DNA from 4 places in the Specibacter sp. NPDC078709 genome. Region 2 is predicted to be linked to each of the others. Evidence: riboswitches for the same ligand, from Rfam matches in the RefSeq annotation. Region 2 holds a riboswitch; each other region holds the start of a gene.
What was found. A riboswitch is a leader RNA that binds a small molecule or an ion and turns the genes downstream of it on or off. The one in region 2 is predicted to bind S-adenosylmethionine.
Positions count from the first base shown of each region.

Region 1: another riboswitch for S-adenosylmethionine. It lies ahead of AB0P14_RS02810 (hypothetical protein); the one in region 2 lies ahead of AB0P14_RS00905 (bifunctional o-acetylhomoserine/o-acetylserine sulfhydrylase).
Region 3: another riboswitch for S-adenosylmethionine. It lies ahead of AB0P14_RS14425 (DUF1737 domain-containing protein); the one in region 2 lies ahead of AB0P14_RS00905 (bifunctional o-acetylhomoserine/o-acetylserine sulfhydrylase).
Region 4: another riboswitch for S-adenosylmethionine. It lies ahead of AB0P14_RS04690 (aminotransferase class V-fold PLP-dependent enzyme); the one in region 2 lies ahead of AB0P14_RS00905 (bifunctional o-acetylhomoserine/o-acetylserine sulfhydrylase).

Region 1 covers NZ_JBFBLU010000001.1:650,478-654,785, forward strand. Annotated here, with positions in the region: gene AB0P14_RS02805 (sodium:solute symporter) at 1-1,112, shown strand, start outside; SAM riboswitch class IV at 1,213-1,324, shown strand; gene AB0P14_RS02810 (hypothetical protein) at 1,337-1,681, shown strand; gene AB0P14_RS02815 (helix-turn-helix transcriptional regulator) at 1,678-2,550, opposite strand; gene AB0P14_RS02820 (MBL fold metallo-hydrolase) at 2,856-3,809, shown strand; gene AB0P14_RS02825 (lipoyl domain-containing protein) at 4,236-4,308, opposite strand, start outside.
Region 2 covers NZ_JBFBLU010000001.1:188,419-192,726, reverse strand. Annotated here, with positions in the region: gene AB0P14_RS00910 (Tex family protein) at 1-594, shown strand, start outside; SAM riboswitch class IV at 951-1,067, shown strand; gene AB0P14_RS00905 (bifunctional o-acetylhomoserine/o-acetylserine sulfhydrylase) at 1,145-2,461, shown strand; gene AB0P14_RS00900 (homoserine O-acetyltransferase) at 2,572-3,657, shown strand; gene AB0P14_RS00895 (hypothetical protein) at 3,756-4,187, opposite strand.
Region 3 covers NZ_JBFBLU010000008.1:16,885-21,192, forward strand. Annotated here, with positions in the region: gene AB0P14_RS14405 (class IV adenylate cyclase) at 1-183, shown strand, start outside; gene AB0P14_RS14410 (GNAT family protein) at 252-773, shown strand; gene AB0P14_RS14415 (aminodeoxychorismate lyase) at 851-1,762, shown strand; gene AB0P14_RS14420 (Pr6Pr family membrane protein) at 1,771-2,415, opposite strand; SAM riboswitch class IV at 2,528-2,647, shown strand; gene AB0P14_RS14425 (DUF1737 domain-containing protein) at 2,737-2,997, shown strand; gene AB0P14_RS14430 (rhodanese-like domain-containing protein) at 2,994-3,386, shown strand; gene AB0P14_RS14435 (O-succinylhomoserine sulfhydrylase) at 3,500-4,308, shown strand, end outside.
Region 4 covers NZ_JBFBLU010000002.1:133,728-138,035, forward strand. Annotated here, with positions in the region: gene AB0P14_RS04690 (aminotransferase class V-fold PLP-dependent enzyme) at 78-1,490, opposite strand; SAM riboswitch class IV at 1,535-1,648, opposite strand; gene hisN (histidinol-phosphatase) at 1,819-2,634, opposite strand; gene rsgA (ribosome small subunit-dependent GTPase A) at 2,847-3,965, opposite strand; gene aroA (3-phosphoshikimate 1-carboxyvinyltransferase) at 3,969-4,308, opposite strand, start outside.

The DNA of each region.
Region 1 (4,308 bases), 460 kb from region 2:
CCACCATCTTCATGGTGCTGTTTGGCCTGGACCGTTGGTTGGCCATTGCCATCGGTGGTGTCATTGTGCTGATTTACTCGACCATTGGCGGCATGTGGTCCATCACGCTCGCCGATCAGGTGCAGTTCGTCATCAAGACCGTGGGCATCTTCTTGCTCATGCTGCCCTTCACCTGGAACGCAGCCGGTGGCCTGGCCGGCATCAAGGAACGCGTTGACGCCAGCTTCTTCCAGTGGGATGGCATCGGCGTACAGACCATCATCACCTACTTTGTGGTTTACACCTTGGGCTTGCTCATCGGTCAGGACATTTGGCAGCGCGTCTTCACCGCCCGCGATCCGCAGGTGGCCCGGTGGGGCGGCGCCACAGCCGGCATCTACTGCATCCTGTACGGCGTTGCCGGTGCCATGATCGGCATGGCCGCCTTTGTGGCACTGCCAGACATCGATGTTGCAGGCCTAGGCAAGGACGTTGTCTACGCCGAGGTCGCCACCTACCTGCTGCCCATGGGCATCGGCGGCATTGTCATGGCCGCCGCCGTAGCCGCCATGATGTCCACCGCGTCCGGCGCCCTGATTGCCGCCGCCACGGTGGCCCGCAAAGACGTTGTCCCCTTCGTTGCCAGCTGGTTCGGCAAAACCATCGATGCCTCCGACACCACCAACCCCGAGCACGACGTCCGCGCCAACCGCTGGTACGTACTGATCCTGGGTGTCATGGTGATCGTCATCTCCATCGTGGTCAACGATGTGGTCTTCGCCCTCACCATCGCTTACGACATCCTGGTTGGCGGCCTGCTCGTGGCCATCATCGGCGGTCTGGTCTGGAAGCGCGGCACGGGCCTCGGCGCCGCCTGGTCCATGGCCGTAGGTTGCGCACTGACCCTGGTCATGTTGGTTCTGTACGCCACCTCAATCATCCCCAGCGCCGACGGCATCTACGCCAACGAGCCCATCTACTTCGGCCTCATCGCCTCGCTGCTGGTCTACGTTGTCATCTCCCTGTTGACCCCGGCAACCCCCGCGCACATCCGCAAGGGCTGGGACGACCGCCTCGCCGCGGCCGTCACGGACTCCAACCCGGATGAAGACGCTGCCACCTTGGTGAAGTAACTCGTGAAGTAACCTTCGCAGAAGTACGACGGCGGATGGTGACGTAATTTATTACGTCACCATCCGCCGTCGGCCGTTAAAACAGTAGTGTAGAGGACAGCTTCAAGAGATGCGGCGCCAAGCTCCGACTGGCCGCACGCCAACCCCATGCTTCACGGGTGGTTCGGATGAGGAAGCGGCCCGCGGAAACCTCCGTTGGGCAAGAGCAAGCAAAGGTCATCGCCATGTCTTCGAGCACCCCTGTCACGCCCCGTCAGCGCCAAAATGTTGGGCAGTCCGCCCCCGCAGCACGGACTGCGGCGGGTCCCGCCGTGGGGAACCTGCCCGCAAAATCCACCGGAATTCCGGTGCTGCCTTCGGTAGATGTGAGCCGCGGCGCCGTTTCGTTTCAAACCCCGAACGGCTTCCACGACTATCAGACGCAGGAGCCGCAACAGCTTGCCACAGCCCTGACCCAGGCGGTTCGCCCGGCCCGCTGGATTCCAGAGCTGGGCACCTTGGTCATCACTGTGGCGCAGAGCGGTGTGCGGGCCGGACGCAACGTGGGTTTCCGGCTCTCCGCTTTCTAGAGCCGTTCACTAGCGCGCCGCTGGGTGGGCTGCTGGGTGTGCTGCTGTACTGCATTGTCTGCCTCGGCCTGCGCGGTTCCCACCAGTTGCGCCAGCAGCACCAGCGCTTCTCGCCCTTCTCGCCCTTCTCGCCCTTCTCGCGCCGACGATCCAGCGACAGCCGTGTGCGTCGCAGCCGTGTGCGTTACGAAGGTTTGATCGGGGTGTTCCACCGATCTGAGGGTCTGTTGGGTCAGCGCAAGTTTCCCGATGAGCGGGTGCGCTAGTTCGTACACCGCAGTCGCGCACGGTTGGACTCTGTGGTCGGCCCAAAGAGAAACGAACTCTGGGCTGGCTACGGCCAAGGAACCCACCAGTTGAGCGAGTAGCGGATCCTCGGGGTACTTGCCAGCGATGAGCCGCAAATTGCCCACCACAGCACGGCTTTTGGATGGCCAGTCCAGATACAGGGCGCGCGTTTCGGTGTCCAGGAAGACCATGGATGCCATGTTCGGTCGTGCTGCAGGCGATAGTGGCGCGGCTATATCTAGATGTGGTGCGAGCAGCGCGTGGCCCAAGGAATTCCAGGCGAGGACGTCACTGCGCCGGCCCAGAATGAGCACTGGTACGTCACCGACAGCCGCCAGCAGTTCCAGCAGAGCCGGGTCGGCATCCTCTGTCGGCGGTTTAGGGGTTCCCGGGCGGCGCTTAGGGCTTGTCCCTAGCCGAATCAAGTGGGCCCGTTCGGCGCTGTTGAGCTGCAGTGCGGTGGCTAGAGCATCCAGAACCTGGTGTGAGGCATTGCGTGAGCGCCCCTGTTCCAGCCTTGTGTAATAGGAAGAACTGACTCCAGCCAGCATTGCCAACTCCTCACGGCGCAGCCCGGCCACACGGCGTCAGTCGCCATACAGCGTGAGACCGGCTTGTTTCGGGGTAATGCGTTCACGTCGTGCCTGCAGAAAAGCACTCAGATCACCATTGTCCAGAGATGTCATGCCCCTAGTCTGCTGCCTTTCACCCAATGCTGCCTACCCCTGTCAGTGGTAGGCAAAAGCGGGAGTGCCACGATTCCTCGCTGGAACGAATACTGGATTCCAGGGCTGGAAGAACACAGCCCGCCGGGGCTTACCTTCACGTTGCCCGAGTACTTCACGTAGCCATCGAATGAAACCACCGAGCGAAAGCACAGATCATCATGACAATTTCCACCATTGAAACCACCCCCGTCCTCACCATCGGAGACGTCACCGTGACCCGCGTCGTTGAAAGCGTCGGCAGCATTGGCATGACGCCTGAGCAATTCTTCCCCGGCACGGATCCCGCGGCTTGGACAGGCGGCGCCGACCAGTTGCGGCCCCACTTCCTTGAATCCGACGGCGACACCGTCTTGAGCAGCACGGCCCGCGTCGCCATGCAGACCTGGGTTCTGCGCAGTGGCGGAAAAGTGATCCTCATTGACACGTGCGTCGGCAACGACAAGGACCGACCCGACGTGCCCAGCTGGTCGCAATTGCAGACCGAATTCCTGGGCCGGCTCGCCGCGGCGGGCATCGCACCGCAGGACGTGGACGTCGTGGTAAATACCCACCTGCATGCCGACCACGTTGGCTGGAACACCAGGCTCGTGGACGGGGTCTGGGTGCCGACGTTCCCTAACGCGGAGTACCTGCTGCCGGCCAAGGATCTCGATTTTTGGAATCCTGCCAGCGGCAATTCCACCATCATGGGCGAGGGCGCGCACACCGTCTGGGCAGATAGCATTATGCCCGTGTTCGACGCCGGTCAGGCCACAGCATGGAGCGGTCAGCATCGCATCGATAAGGCGTTGACTCTGGAAGCCGCGCCGGGCCACACTCCGGGCGCATCGATCGTGCGGCTCTCCTCGGACGGCGAGGAAGTGCTATTCGTCGGCGACACCCTGCACAGTCCGGCCCAGGTCCACGACGTCCATACCTCCAGCTGCTTCGACGAGGACCCGGCCACGGCAAATGCCACCCGGGAACGGATCTTCACCGAGGCCGCAGAGAAGGGACTGACCATGTTTCCCGCACACTTTGGTGGCCACGGCGGCTTCAAGGTCAGCAAATCAGACAGCGGTTCAGGACCATTGTTCACAGTCAGTGAGTGGGCACCGCTCGTGGCGATCTAGACCCACGAGCACAGCAATCTAAGCCCCACCGGCACAGCAATGCCGGCACAGCAATGCGCCGGGCGGCTGGGGAAGACCGCCAGGCGCATTGCTGCGGGTGCTTATTCAATGGCGTCTATTCAAGGTGGCTATCCTTTTAGTGGACCTTGGTCTGCACGTCATAGTCTGGACAGGCATTTCGACGTTGCGTATGGACTTGAGAGCTTGGACGGCCGGGAACGCACGGGTGTCGGCCCGGATCGGCACCACGTTCGCAAAAAGGACGGCGCTTGCGGGAAAAGACGGCATTAGACGGCCGTCTTTTCCCGCAAGCGCCGTCCGATGTGGAGCTGCCCCACCATTATGTGGAGGTGCCCACATGATGAGGCGGGCCACAGCTCATCACCCCGGGTCCACTAAATGGATAGCCATCTTATTCAATGGCGTCTATTCAATCGCGGCGATCACCGCGCCCTGGGCCACCTCGTCCCCTTCGGCAACCCGAAGCCGGACGGTGCCG
Region 2 (4,308 bases):
GAAACCGCCACGTTTACCGACGGCATCGAGAAAATCACCGATCTGCGCCCCGGCATGATTTTGGAAGGGACCGTCTCCAATGTGGCCGCGTTTGGCGCCTTCGTGGATATTGGCGTGCACCAAGACGGGCTGGTCCACGTCTCGGCCATGAGCAACAGCTTCGTGTCCGATCCGCACGCTGTAGTTAAGTCCGGCCAAGTGGTGCGCGTGAAGGTTCTGGAAGTAGAGCCCGAACGCAAACGTATTTCGCTCACCCTGCGCCTGGACGATGAGGTGGGTGCCGGTGCCGGTGCCGGCGCCGGTGCCGGTGCGGGCGCCGGCGCTAACTCGCGTGCCCGCAGCAAAGGCGCCAACCCCGGCCAGGGTTCTACCCAAGGTTCCGGCCAAGGCTCAAGTCAGGGCCGCCGGCCGGGTGGGCAGGGTCCCAGGGCTGCAGACGTGCAGAGCCCACGGGGTGCCGGCGCGCAGAGTCCCCGGGGTGCAGGCGCGCAGAGCCCCCGGGGTGCCGGCGCGCAGGGTCGTCCCAATACCGCGGCACCGTCGGCCAATACAGCCATGGCCGAGGCGCTGCGCCGGGCAGGGCTGGGCAAGTAGCGCCACAAAGCAGTCCGGCGACGTTGCAGCTGCGCTTGGTTGCGACGTAACCACGCGCCCGTCCAAAGGACTGGCGGCCACTGCGTGAACTCATACGCACGACTGAACGTTACTGGCGCGTATAGACACTCATGCGCACCACTTGCGGCCAGTGGTGCGTATGAGTTTGCTACTCCTACGCAACCCAGGCGGCCCAACCCAATCAGCCCAATGGAAGGGGAGTGTCCGGCGTCGTTCATCAGTCAGAAATTTGGACAAGGGCACCTTTGTCGCGAAAATTCAAGGACATCTTCGGCCAAAGTCATAAACTCGTCACAATCTTGCAAGCGCGCGGAGATTCTTTCACACTGGATGCAGGTCATGAGTGTCAGCGCACAGCCCCGGCTTGCTGACCGGCAACCCTCCTTCCGCGGTGGGGTGCCCCGGGTGAGGACCTGGCATCGAGCCATCCGGCTCCGGTGCAAGCGCGGGCCATCAGCAACGCAACCCTCCGCGCATTGTGCGCAGGAGGCTTCGCAGGTGCAGGCCTCTAGTGTTAAAGGAAACAGCCATGAGCAACGGTTGGTCATTTGAAACCCGTCAGATCCACGTAGGCCAGGAGCCCGACGCCACCACCGGCGCCCGTGCATTGCCGATCTACCAGACAACTTCGTTTGTGTTCCCGTCGGCAGAAAGTGCCGCGGCACGGTTCGCCTTGGCCGAACTGGAACCCATCTACACCCGCATCGGCAACCCCACCACGGATGCCGTGGAGCAGCGCGTCGCCAACCTCGAAGGCGGCGTCGGCGCACTCCTGCTGGCATCGGGGCAGGCGGCAACCACCTTCGCCATTTTGAACATTGCAGAAGCCGGCGACCACATTGTCTCCAGCCCCAGCGTGTACGGCGGCACGTTCAACCTGCTGGCCCACTCGCTGAAGAAGCTCGGCATCGAGACCACCTTTGTTTCGGACCCCGACAACCTGGACGAATGGCGTGCGGCCGTCAAGCCGAACACCAAGGCGTTCTTCGGCGAGACGGTCTCCAACCCGCGCCAGGACGTGCTGGACCTGGAAAACATCAGCGCCATCGCCCACGAAGCCGGCGTGCCGCTGATCGTGGACAACACCCTCGCAACGCCGTACCTGCTCCGCCCGATTGAGTGGGGTGCCGATATCGTCATCCATTCGGCCACCAAGTACCTGGGCGGTCACGGCACAGCCATCGGCGGCGTGATTGTTGACAGTGGAAACTTCGACTTCGCGGCAAACCCGGAGAAGTTCCCCGGCTTCAACACCCCCGACGAGACGTACAACGGCCTGGTCTATGCCCGTGACCTCGGCGTGGGCAGCGCACTCGGTGCCAACCTGGCCTACATCCTCAAGGCCCGCGTCCAGCTGCTGCGCGACCTCGGATCCGCCATCTCCCCGTTCAACGCCTTCCTGATTGCCCAGGGCATCGAGACGCTGAGCCTGCGCGTGGAACGCCACGTCAGCAACGCCGTCACGGTCGCCGAATGGCTCGAAGCCAACGAGAACGTTGAAGCCGTTGCCTACGCCGGCATCCCTTCAAGCCCTTGGTTTGAGCGTGGCCGCAAGTACGGTCCCAACGGTGTTGGCGCCATCATCTCCTTCGACATCAAGGGCGGCATCGAGGCTGGCAAGCGCTTTGTGGACGGCCTCGAGCTGCACTCGCACGTGGCCAACCTGGGCGACGTCCGATCCCTCGTGATCCACCCGGCCTCCACCACCCATGCCCAGCTCTCACCCGAGCAGCAGCTTGCCGCGGGTGTGCGGCCCGGAGCCGTTCGGCTGTCCGTCGGCCTGGAAAACGTCGCCGACATCATCGCAGACCTGGAAGCCGGATTCCGCGCCGCAAAATCGGCGTGATCCCAGTGGGACACACGGTGGACAAGGGCTTGTTTTCCTCCGGGTTCGCACCAGCTGCAGCTGAACCCGTTGGTGCGGACTTCTGCGCGGCTGTAGGACGGGGCGGTGGTGTGTTGCGCTCCATCCAGATTGGCGCACTCCCGCTGGAAGCCGGGGGCGAGCTGCCGTCGGTGACCATGGCCTTTGAATGCTGGGGCACCCTGAACGCAGCCGGCGACAACGCTGTACTCATCCAGCACGCACTGACCGGCAGCACGCACGTTAGCCGCGGCGATTCCGAAGAAGATGGCTGGTGGGAAGGCTTGGTGGGTCCCGGCGAAGTCATCGACACCAACAAGTACTTTGTGGTGTGCGCCAACATGATTGGTGGTTGCTATGGCACCACCGGGCCCTCCAGTATTGCCGCGGATGGCAAGCCCTACGGTTCTCGCTTCCCGTTCATCACCATCCGCGATTCTGTCGAGGCCGAGGCGCTCTTGGCCGAGAAACTGGGCATCGCCTCCTGGTTCGCTGTCATTGGCGGATCCATGGGCGGCGCGCGGGCCTTGGAATGGGCGCTCATGTACCCGGACCGTGTGCGGCGCTGCGCCGTGGTGGCCTCCTGCGCCGCCAGTACCGCTGAGCAAATTGCCTTTGCCCAGGCGCAGGTGCTCGCCATCCGGCAGGATCCCCACTTCGCTGGCGGGGATTATTACGACGGCGCCGCTCCCACCACCGGGCTGGGGCTGGCCCGGCGCATCGCCCACATCACCTACCGCTCTGAGGCTGACATGGGTCAGCGTTTTGGTCGCAAGGCCCAGGACGACGGCGGCACCATCAGCCATGCGCGTCTCGGCCCCGACTCCGGGGGTAGGTTCGCGATCGAAAGCTATCTGGACCACCAAGCACACAAATTGGTGGGCCGTTTCGACGCCAACAGTTACATTGTCATCACCGAGGCGCTCATGAGCCATGACGTCACGCGTGGCCGTGGCACGTTGGAAGAGGCGCTGGCGGTGACAGAAAACGTCCAGTTCCTGGTGGCTGCCGTCAACAGTGACCGCTTGTATTTCCCTGTTCAGTCGCAGGAGTTGGCAGCGGCGCTTCCGGCTGATGTTGTCGTGGGAACCATTGATTCCGACATCGGCCATGACGGCTTCTTGACCGAGGTTGCCGCAGTGGGCGCACTCTTGAAGGATGCCTTCTTCTCGGAATAGGTATTCACAGATTAAATAGTTGATGGTCCCGTTCTTGCGGGATCATCAACTATTTAAGGAGCTGCTGAGCTATGGATTCTAGAAGTTCCTGAAGGATTTTAGAAGTTCTTGAAGATTGCCTCGCGGTGCACAGCGTACTGCTCGGCGGTCACCTGGCCATTGCGGCGGGCAACGTCCAGTGCGTCGAGCTGACGCTTGAGCTCGGCCTCGGCGCGCATCCGCTCGTTGGCGAAACCAGTGGTCTGGTGACCGTGAGAGGTGTCGTAGTTAGCCAGCGGAACACCATTGAGCAGCGTTCCTACGTAGGGGACATTTGTGGGCTGGTGGGCAACGCCTGTCCGGCCTGATGGTTTCGCCTGTGTGTAGGGGTTGGCGCGTTGTTCACGCTTCTTGCGTGTTGCTGCCTTAATGAAGGAAGTGAAGAGCACCACGCCAATGATGATCAGCACCAAAAATGGTTGGATGCTAAAGCTGCTGCTGGACGATGCGGCAACAGTGCCAGTAGCTAGTGGCTCGAATATGAGCGTCACAATGCACCTCTTCTTGATAGGGCGCAATTGCACACCGCGCCATACTTCATCCTAGTCGTGAAAGCTACGAACCAGTCGTGAAAGCTACGAAGGTACCGAAGGTACCCAAGGCGCCGACGGG
Region 3 (4,308 bases), on a different contig from region 2:
CGTGTTGATGGCCTCGGTGAATTCCTAGAACTTGAAGTCACGCTCCAAGACGCATTGACATCTGACGCCGCCGTTGCCGAAGCTCACCGACTTATTGCTGCATTCGGAATCGATGAAAGTGCGCTCGTCAAGGGCGCCTATCTGGATCTTCTCAACGCCGAAAATGTCATATACCCCCACTAGAGGTGCTTTCCTGGGGCGAGATCCAACTCGGTGGATCGGGTGAGTGAATGTCCATAAACTTTGTTCCAATGACGCCCGCAGACGCTGAAGACGTCGTCAGTTTTCTGGCGCGCAACCGTTTCCCCTTCCATGTTCAGGCAGCGCCGCATGCACCGGACGTACGGGCGGGGATTGCGAAGGGCCGCTTCTGGAATGAGGACACCCAGGGCTATTGGGTCACTCAGGACGAAAACCAGATCGGCATGGCGGCGCTTGAGGATTTGCAAGAAGACGACACCCCGCTTTTCGATCTGCGCCTAGAGGAATCCCATCGCGGCCAAGGCTTGGGGGTTCCCGTGCTCCGGGCACTCTGTGATTTGGTTTTTCACGCCATGCCGAACACTCGACGCTTCGAGGGCCAAACCAGAGAAGACAACATCGCCATGCGCAAGACTTTCCTCCGCGCAGGATTCGTCAAGGAAGCCCACTACCGTTTGGCCTGGCCCACCAGCGACGGCGGACATCTTGCCTCGATCGCTTACTCAATCCTGCGTCAGGACTGGGAGAACGGCACCGTGAGCCGCTTCGAATGGGAGGACCTCAAGTTCTAGAGTTCCGGCCGCACTAAGGCGAGGGGCCCCGGCCGAGGAACGATGGTTGGGGAGCGGGTGGGGATATGCTCGACACCATGACTGTTTTGGTGTTCCTAGACCCCGCCCATCCGCACGGCAGGCTGGCAGATCCCGCCCAGCCGAGCATTCTGGCCACGGACCAGGGCGTCACCCGCGGCGATGGCATCTTCGAATCGATGCTGGCCGTGGACGGCGCAACTCGCAAAATTCAAGCTCATCTTGACCGGCTCGCCACATCCGCCCGCACCATGGACTTGGAGATTCCGGCTGCGGAGCTGTGGCAAGCCGCCATCACGACGGCGCTCACGGCTTACTCCGTCAGCGATGCCGCCGCTACCGGCGAGCCAGGTCAATGTGTGGTGAAGCTGGTCGTCACCCGCGGGCCCGAGGGCGCCAACTCCCCCACAGCCTGGGTTACGGTCAGCCCAGTCTCGCTCGCACTGGCCGCACAACGCGCCAAGGGCTTGGACGTCCTACTACTGGAGCGCGGCTACGACAGCGACATTTCTGCCCGCGCACCGTGGCTACTGATGGGCGCCAAAACCCTTTCCTACGCCGTCAATATGGCGGCCTTGCGCCACGCCCATAGCCAAGGCGCCGATGACGTGATCTTTACCAGCGGCGACCAGCTCGTACTGGAAGGGCCGACGTCGTCGGTACTTTTGGCACACATCTCCGACGACTCCGGCGTGCCAGTCAAGCGACTCATCACGCCCCATCTGGACACCGGAATCCTGCCCGGCACCACGCAAGGCGCCCTCTTTGCAGCCGCAAAAGCCGCAGGCTGGGAGCTGGGTTACGGGCCTGTTACTCCGGCTGATCTGCTGGATGCCGATGCCGTGTGGTTGATTTCCAGCCTGCGTCTGTTGGCTCCCGTTAACACCATTGACGGCCAAGAGATTGGCACGCCGGAGATCCGTTCGGAGTTGACAGCGGAACTTTCAGGGCTTCTCGCACAGACCCTCTAACTGCCGAGTTAAACCGCAGAAGCTGCCACTGCCCGCCGGGCCGAGCGCCCGCTCAGCCAATTACCCAACCACATGATCAGAAATGTCATGGCCACGAAGGCCACGGCGATGATGAGGCAAGTCAGCAGGACGGGACCATATCCGCCGTCGGACGGGTTGAGGAAGGGGTAGGCGTACCAGGTGATGGCCGCGCCGCGAATGATCGAATACGCCAAATACGCCAGCGGGAACGCGATGGCGACGAGCACGCGTTTGTAGGCGATGGGGTGGCGCGGCGGGGTGATGAGCCAGTCGGCCACGATCGCCACAGGCATCACATAGTGCAGCCACGTGTTGATCCAGGGCAGGAGCGAACCCAAATCCACATCGCGCAGCAGGGCGCTGAAGACGATTCCCACCAACGCCATGCACACCACGGAAATGCAGCGCAACAGCGCCCACGCGGGTCCCAGATCCTTGCCGCGCCAGCTCAGCACCGACTCCACCACCAGCACCACGGCGGCAAAAATATTGGAGAGGTTGGTGAAATAGCTGAAGAAGTTCAGCACGCTGAAGCCGTGGCCAATGTGAATGCCCAGCTGGATTCCCACGGCGACCAAGGTCACCGCGCCAAAGAGGAAACGGACGGCGATGAAGGCGCGGCTGAGGCTCATGGATTCATACTGTCAGCTCATGGGCTGCGCGTCTGTAGTGCTGCCGTCATTTTGCGCCATACATGCACTTCTTAGGGTCCCAAGGGGCGGTGGATGTGTTAGTTTCAAAGGGAGTAATGAGTGCCAGTGTCAAGCCCTGACTTGCTGGCCGGCAACCCTCTTTCCGGCGGGGTGCCTCAGGTGACTACTCGGCAAACCCAGCTTCCACGGCTGAAGTTTGCAAGCGCGAACCCCGGTGCGGTAACTCAATGTCCAAATTTTTTGAGCACCGTCCTCAGCTCTCGCTTGCAGCCTTGCGGCCACTTGCAATGAGGAGAGAACATGTCCGCGGACGAATCACCCCTGGCCTACCGGCTCATCACCGGTCCCGACGATCGCTCCTTCTGCGAGCGCATCTCAGCAGCCCTCGACGAAGGCTATGTGCTTCACGGAGGGCCGGCCGTCACCTTTAATGGCACGAACGTGATCTGCGCCCAGGCCGTGATCCTCCCCCAGGCAGTTGCCAGTAGCGACGCCGCCGTGGCTAACGCAGTGCACGATCTGGACGCCGAGCTGGAGTTCGACGGCGAGGGCATCGCGTGAGCTACGCAGGGGATCTGGCCCCGGCAACAGCTTGGGAACACCTAGCTGCCGGAGCCACCCTGGTGGATGTGCGCACCGAAGGTGAATGGACGCATATTGGCGTCCCCGACGTTTCCGCGCTGAACTCCGAACCGGTCTTCATCCAGTGGAATCTGTCTGACGGCACCAACAACCCCCAGTTCCTGGAACAGCTACAGGCCGCAGTGCCCGCCGAGAAGCCGCTGGTTTTGCTGTGCCGTTCGGGCGTCCGATCCATCGCGGCGGCCGAGGCAGCAACTGCGGCCGGCTACACGGCGTACAACGTACTCGAGGGATTCGAGGGTCAACCCGACCGCTTCGGCGACCGTGTCCTGAACGGTTGGAAAAACCGCAATCTACCCTGGCACTAACGCCTTTCCTCGGAACGCGGCATGCGGAACGCCGCGTCCCGCGCGTCTGCACTGTGCCATCGCATGCCAGCATCCAGCCTCCTCACTCACCAGCGAATGCCAAGGACAAGTAATTGAGCAACTTTAACGAGCACGCAGCCACCTGGTCCCCGGACACGGCTGCCGTGCGCGGCGGGCTTGACCGCACCAACTTCCAAGAGACCTCCGAGGCCCTGTTTCTGAACTCCGGCTTTGTGTACGAATCCGCCGAGGCCGCCGAGGCGTCCTTCACCGGAGAAGTGGACCGTTTTGTGTACTCGCGGTACGGCAACCCGTCCGTGGCCACGTTTCAGGAACGGTTGCGGCTACTCGAAGGCAAAGAAGCGTGCTTTGCGACGGCGTCCGGCATGTCCGCCGTATTCACCGCTTTGGGTGCCTTGTTGGGTGCCGGGGACCGGGTGGTGGCGTCGCGCTCACTGTTCGGCTCCTGCTTTGTGATACTGAATGAGCTGCTCCCGCGCTGGGGTGTGGAGACGGTGTTCGTTGACGGACCGGATCTGGATCAGTGGCGCGAGGCGTTGAGTGTGCCCACCACGGCCGTCTTCTTTGAATCCCCATCCAACCCCATGCAGGAAATTGTGGATGTTCAGGCCGTGTGCGATCTAGCCCATGCGGCGGGCGCGCAAGTGGTGGCGGACAACGTCTTCGCCACTCCCCTGTTGCAAAAGTGCGGCGACTTTGGTGCGGACATCATTGTGTACTCGGGCACCAAGCACATTGACGGTCAGGGCCGGGTGCTGGGCGGCGCCATCTTGGGCACCAAGGAATTCATCGATGGACCGGTCAAAAACCTGATGCGCCACACGGGGCCGGCATTGTCTGCCTTCAATGCTTGGGTGCTGACCAAAGGCCTGGAAACCATGAATCTGCGCGTGACACATTC
Region 4 (4,308 bases), on a different contig from region 2:
GAAACCGCACCATTGCTGCGATAGCGTTGAGTTTTTCGCTGTTGGGTTAGTCCGCTGTTGGGTTTTCCGCTGTTGGGTTAGTCCGTGGTGCAGGGGGCCGCGCCTGCGGTACCTGGGGTGTTCGGCGCCCACTGCGGGTAGCTGCGAATATCATTCACGGGGACCCAGCGGCCAGCATCCACCACGTAATCCCAGCCCAGCCCGTCGCGCAATAACGCTTGAACACCCGCAATCAGGCGCCGAGCATCCTCAAGCTGCGACCCCACACCAAAGCTGGCCCGCAGCGAACCGGACGGCAAGCCCAGACGGTTCAGCAGCGGATGGGCGCAGAATTTTCCGTCACGGACGCCCACGCCATGCTCGGCGGAGAGATAGGCGGCGACCAATCCGGCGTCGTACCCGGTGACCGAGAAATTCACCACGCCGATGCTGCCGCACTCCGGGTGTGTGTCTGCGTCCTCGAACAGCGAGTGGACAGTGACGCCGTCGATCTCGTTGAGCCCTGCCACGAGATGGGCGCGCAGGCTCTGCTCATGGTTGTGCCAGTCATCGGCGTCCAAAGCGGACAGGACCGTGGCCGCCTTGGCGAGGGTCGCGGCACCCAGCACATTGGGGGTGCCGCCCTCGTGGCGGGCAGGTCCCTGCGCCCAGATGATCGATTCGAGCCGGACGTCCTTCACGGCTCCGCCGCCGGCGAGGTGCGGGTGACCGGCGTCGAGCCAGTCGGAACGTCCCACCAGAACGCCCGCGCCGAAGGGAGCATACAACTTGTGTCCGGAGAAGGCCACGTAGTCAATGCCGGTCTCAGCCACGTTGATGCGGCGGTGCGGGGCAAGCTGGGCGGCATCGACCACGATCCGGGCGCCGTAGCGGTGAGCCAGGGTGGCCAACTCGGCTATGGGGAGCACCTCGCCAGTGACATTGGAGGCGCCGGTGACGGCTAGGAGCAGCACATTTCCGGCTCGCAGCTGCGTTTCCACGCGGGCCAGTGTGGAGGCGATGGAGCTGGCGGCCACCACGGATCGGTGGGGGAGCGCCTGCCATGGCAGCAGGTTGGCGTGGTGCTCAATGTCCAGGTACAGCACCTCGCCGTGGACGTTGGAACGGCCCTCGGCGTAGCCGCGCTGCTTCAGGAGCGATTCCACGCAGCCGGCCAACAAGTTCAGGGAATCGGTGGTGTTGCGGGTGAAAATGACTGTGTCATCCTCCCGAGCGCCAACAAAGTTGGCCACGATCTTGCGCGCGTTTTCATAGACCGAGGTGCTCACTTGTGAGGCGAATCCGGCCCCGCGGTGCACGCTCGCGTAGTACGGCAGCACCTCGTTCAGGTGTGCGGCAACCTCTTCAACGGCCGGGGCCGACGCTGCGTAGTCCAGGTTTGCGTACCGCACATGCCCGCCCTGGATCAGGGGAGCGGCTAGATCTTGACCCACCACTGGCAACAGGGGTGCATCGGCAAGGTGGATGTGGTCCAAAACGGCAGAGCTCATGAGGAATTCCTTTGACGCCAAAGGACCTTTTGGGGGTGCCAAGAAGTCCGCGCTTGCCAGAACCGAACAGCTCTGGCCAGGTCGTCACCCGGGGCACCCCGCCGCGAAAGGAGGGTTGCCGGCCAGCAAACCGGGGTTTAGCACTGGCACTCGTGACCTATGCCCAAAAGAGTAGCCCAAGATTTTTACTGGTGCATCTATTACGTTTCGTTTCGCAGATCTTGGGTGAGCGCGGCGGCAGGAGAGACAAAGAACGACGGCGGGAGGCCGCCGTCGTTCTTAACTCACCTGCGCTATTACTTGGGGAAGGCGTGTGAAGGCGTGGGGATCAGCCCAGCAGGTCATCCCAGTTCGGGTTCAGGCGCCGTAAAACTTCCGTGTGCAAGATGGAGTTTGTGGCCAAGGCGTTGCCGCCGAACGGGCCCTCGGCGCCTTCGAGTGAGGTGAAGCGGCCGCCGGCTTCCTGCACGATCGGGACCAGGGCTGCCATGTCGTAGAGGTTGAGTTCGGGCTCGCAGGCGATGTCGACGCTGCCCTCGGCGACCATGCAGTATGACCAGAAATCGCCGTAGGCGCGGGTGCGCCAGACATCGTCGGTGAGGGAAATGAACTCGTCGCGGTTGCCGCGATCGGCCCAGCCAGTCAGCGAAGAGTAGGACAGGGAGGCGTCCTTGAGTTCGGCGACGTTAGAGACGCGGATGCGGGTGGCTGCGGCGAGGGACTTGCCCATGTATGCCCCTGTGCCTTGAGCGGCCCACCAGCGTTTGCCCAGAGCAGGTGCGCTGACGAGGCCAACAACGGGGACGCCGTCGTCGACCAGAGCAATCAACGTGGCCCAGACCGGAACGCCGCGGACAAAGTTCTTGGTCCCGTCGATGGGGTCGATGATCCAGCGGCGCGAACCGTGGCCGCTGCTGCCAAATTCCTCGCCCAGTACAGAATCACGCGGGCGGACCCGGGACAGCTGGCTGCGGATGGACTCCTCGGCGGCCTTGTCGGCATCGGTGACAGGTGTCAGATCCGGCTTGGTCTCAACGGCTAAATCCAGGGCCTTGAAGCGGGACATGGTCAGGGAATCCACGCTGTCAGCCAGCACATGGGCCAGGCGGAGGTCATCGTTGTACGTCTGGGGTGGGGTCGTCATAAGTTCACGCTATCGCGGTTTAACCACAAGACGGGGCAGGCGCCCTGAACACATACGCACCATTCGTGATGAGTGGTGCGTATAGCTTCAGCGCCCTGAACACATACGCGCCCGTCGCAGCCACCGGTGCGTATGAGTGTTCATACGCACCGGTGGCGCGCAGTGGTGCGTATGAGTTCATAAATTTGGACCGCAAGTGGGCGCTGGAGCGGCTACTCGATAATGCCCAGTTCCTTCTCGGCGGCACGGCCTTCGGTGCGGTCGCTGGTGCCCAGGAGGCGGCGCAACGATGCCAGGCGGGCCGGGCCAGCCTCACCCGCATGGCCGGCGGCAACGTAAGGGTCCAAACTGCAGTTGACCGCGGCGCTGTCATGCTTGCAGCCGCGTTCGCAGTCCTCGGTGCCGGGCTGCAGATCCGGGAAGGCCTGCAGGATCCGGTCGGGATCCACATGGGCCAGACCGAAGGAGCGGATACCAGGGGTATCAATGATCCACGAGCCGGGCTGGGAGTCCTGGAGTTTCAGCGCCAGCGCCGAGGACGAGGTGTGGCGGCCGCGGCCAGTGACGGCATTGACGCCGCCGGTGGCCCGTTGCGATCCGGTCAAGGCATTGACCATGGTGGACTTGCCCACGCCAGAGTGGCCCACCAGCACGCTGACCTTGCCATCCAAATAGCCATGGAGCTGTTCCACAGCGCCGCCTGCCAAGAGGGCGGAATCGCCGTCGTCGCTACGGGCATCAATACCGGAGGCCCCATCTGCGGCCGTGCGGCTGATGATGACGGTCATGTCCAGGTGTTCGTAGTTGGCCAGCAGCTCGGACGGATCCTTGATGTCGGTCTTGGTGATGAGCAACAGGGGCGCGATGCCGGAGTCATAGGCAGCCACCAGGGCGCGGTCGATGAAGCCGGTGCGAGGTTCCGGGTTGGCGGCGGCCACAACGATGACCAGTTGGTCTGCGTTGGCTACCACGGCCCGCTCAACCGGATCGGTGTCGTCGGCGCTACGGCGCAGCAGGGTGCGGCGTTCCTCCACCCGGACCAACCGGGCCAAGGAATCGGGCTTGCCACTGGTATCTCCCACGAGCGCCACGAAGTCTCCGGCCACCACCGGATTGCGGCGCAGTTCCCTCGCCCGAGCAGCAATCAGGATGCGCTGCGTGGGTTGGTCCTCATCCACGATCGCTGTGTAGCGGCCGCGGTCCACCGTGATGATCCGGCCAATGACAGCGTCATCGTGGGCAGGCCGGTCCTTGGTGCGCGGACGGCTGCCCTTCTTGTTTGCCCGTACGCGAACATCTGATTCGTCCCAGTTGCTGTAGTCCCGTGCCATGTTCTACGCCTCTGTTTCAGCCGCCGCAATGTTCTCGGTGCTGGCCGACGGTTCGGCCGTCTGCGCCACCATCTGCGCCCACATGGCCGGGAAGTCAGGCATGGTCTTGGCCGTGGTGCCAATGTTTTCCACTTCAATACCGGGCACGGCCAAGCCAATGATGGCGCCGGCTGTCGCCATCCGGTGGTCGTGATAACTGTGGAACACGCCAGCGCGCAGGGGAGCGGGGTTGATGATCAGCCCGTCCTCGGTCTCCTCGGCGTTGCCGCCCAGAGCGTTGATCTCGGCCACCAACGCAGCGAGACGGTCCGTCTCATGGCCACGCAAATGCGAGATCCCGCGA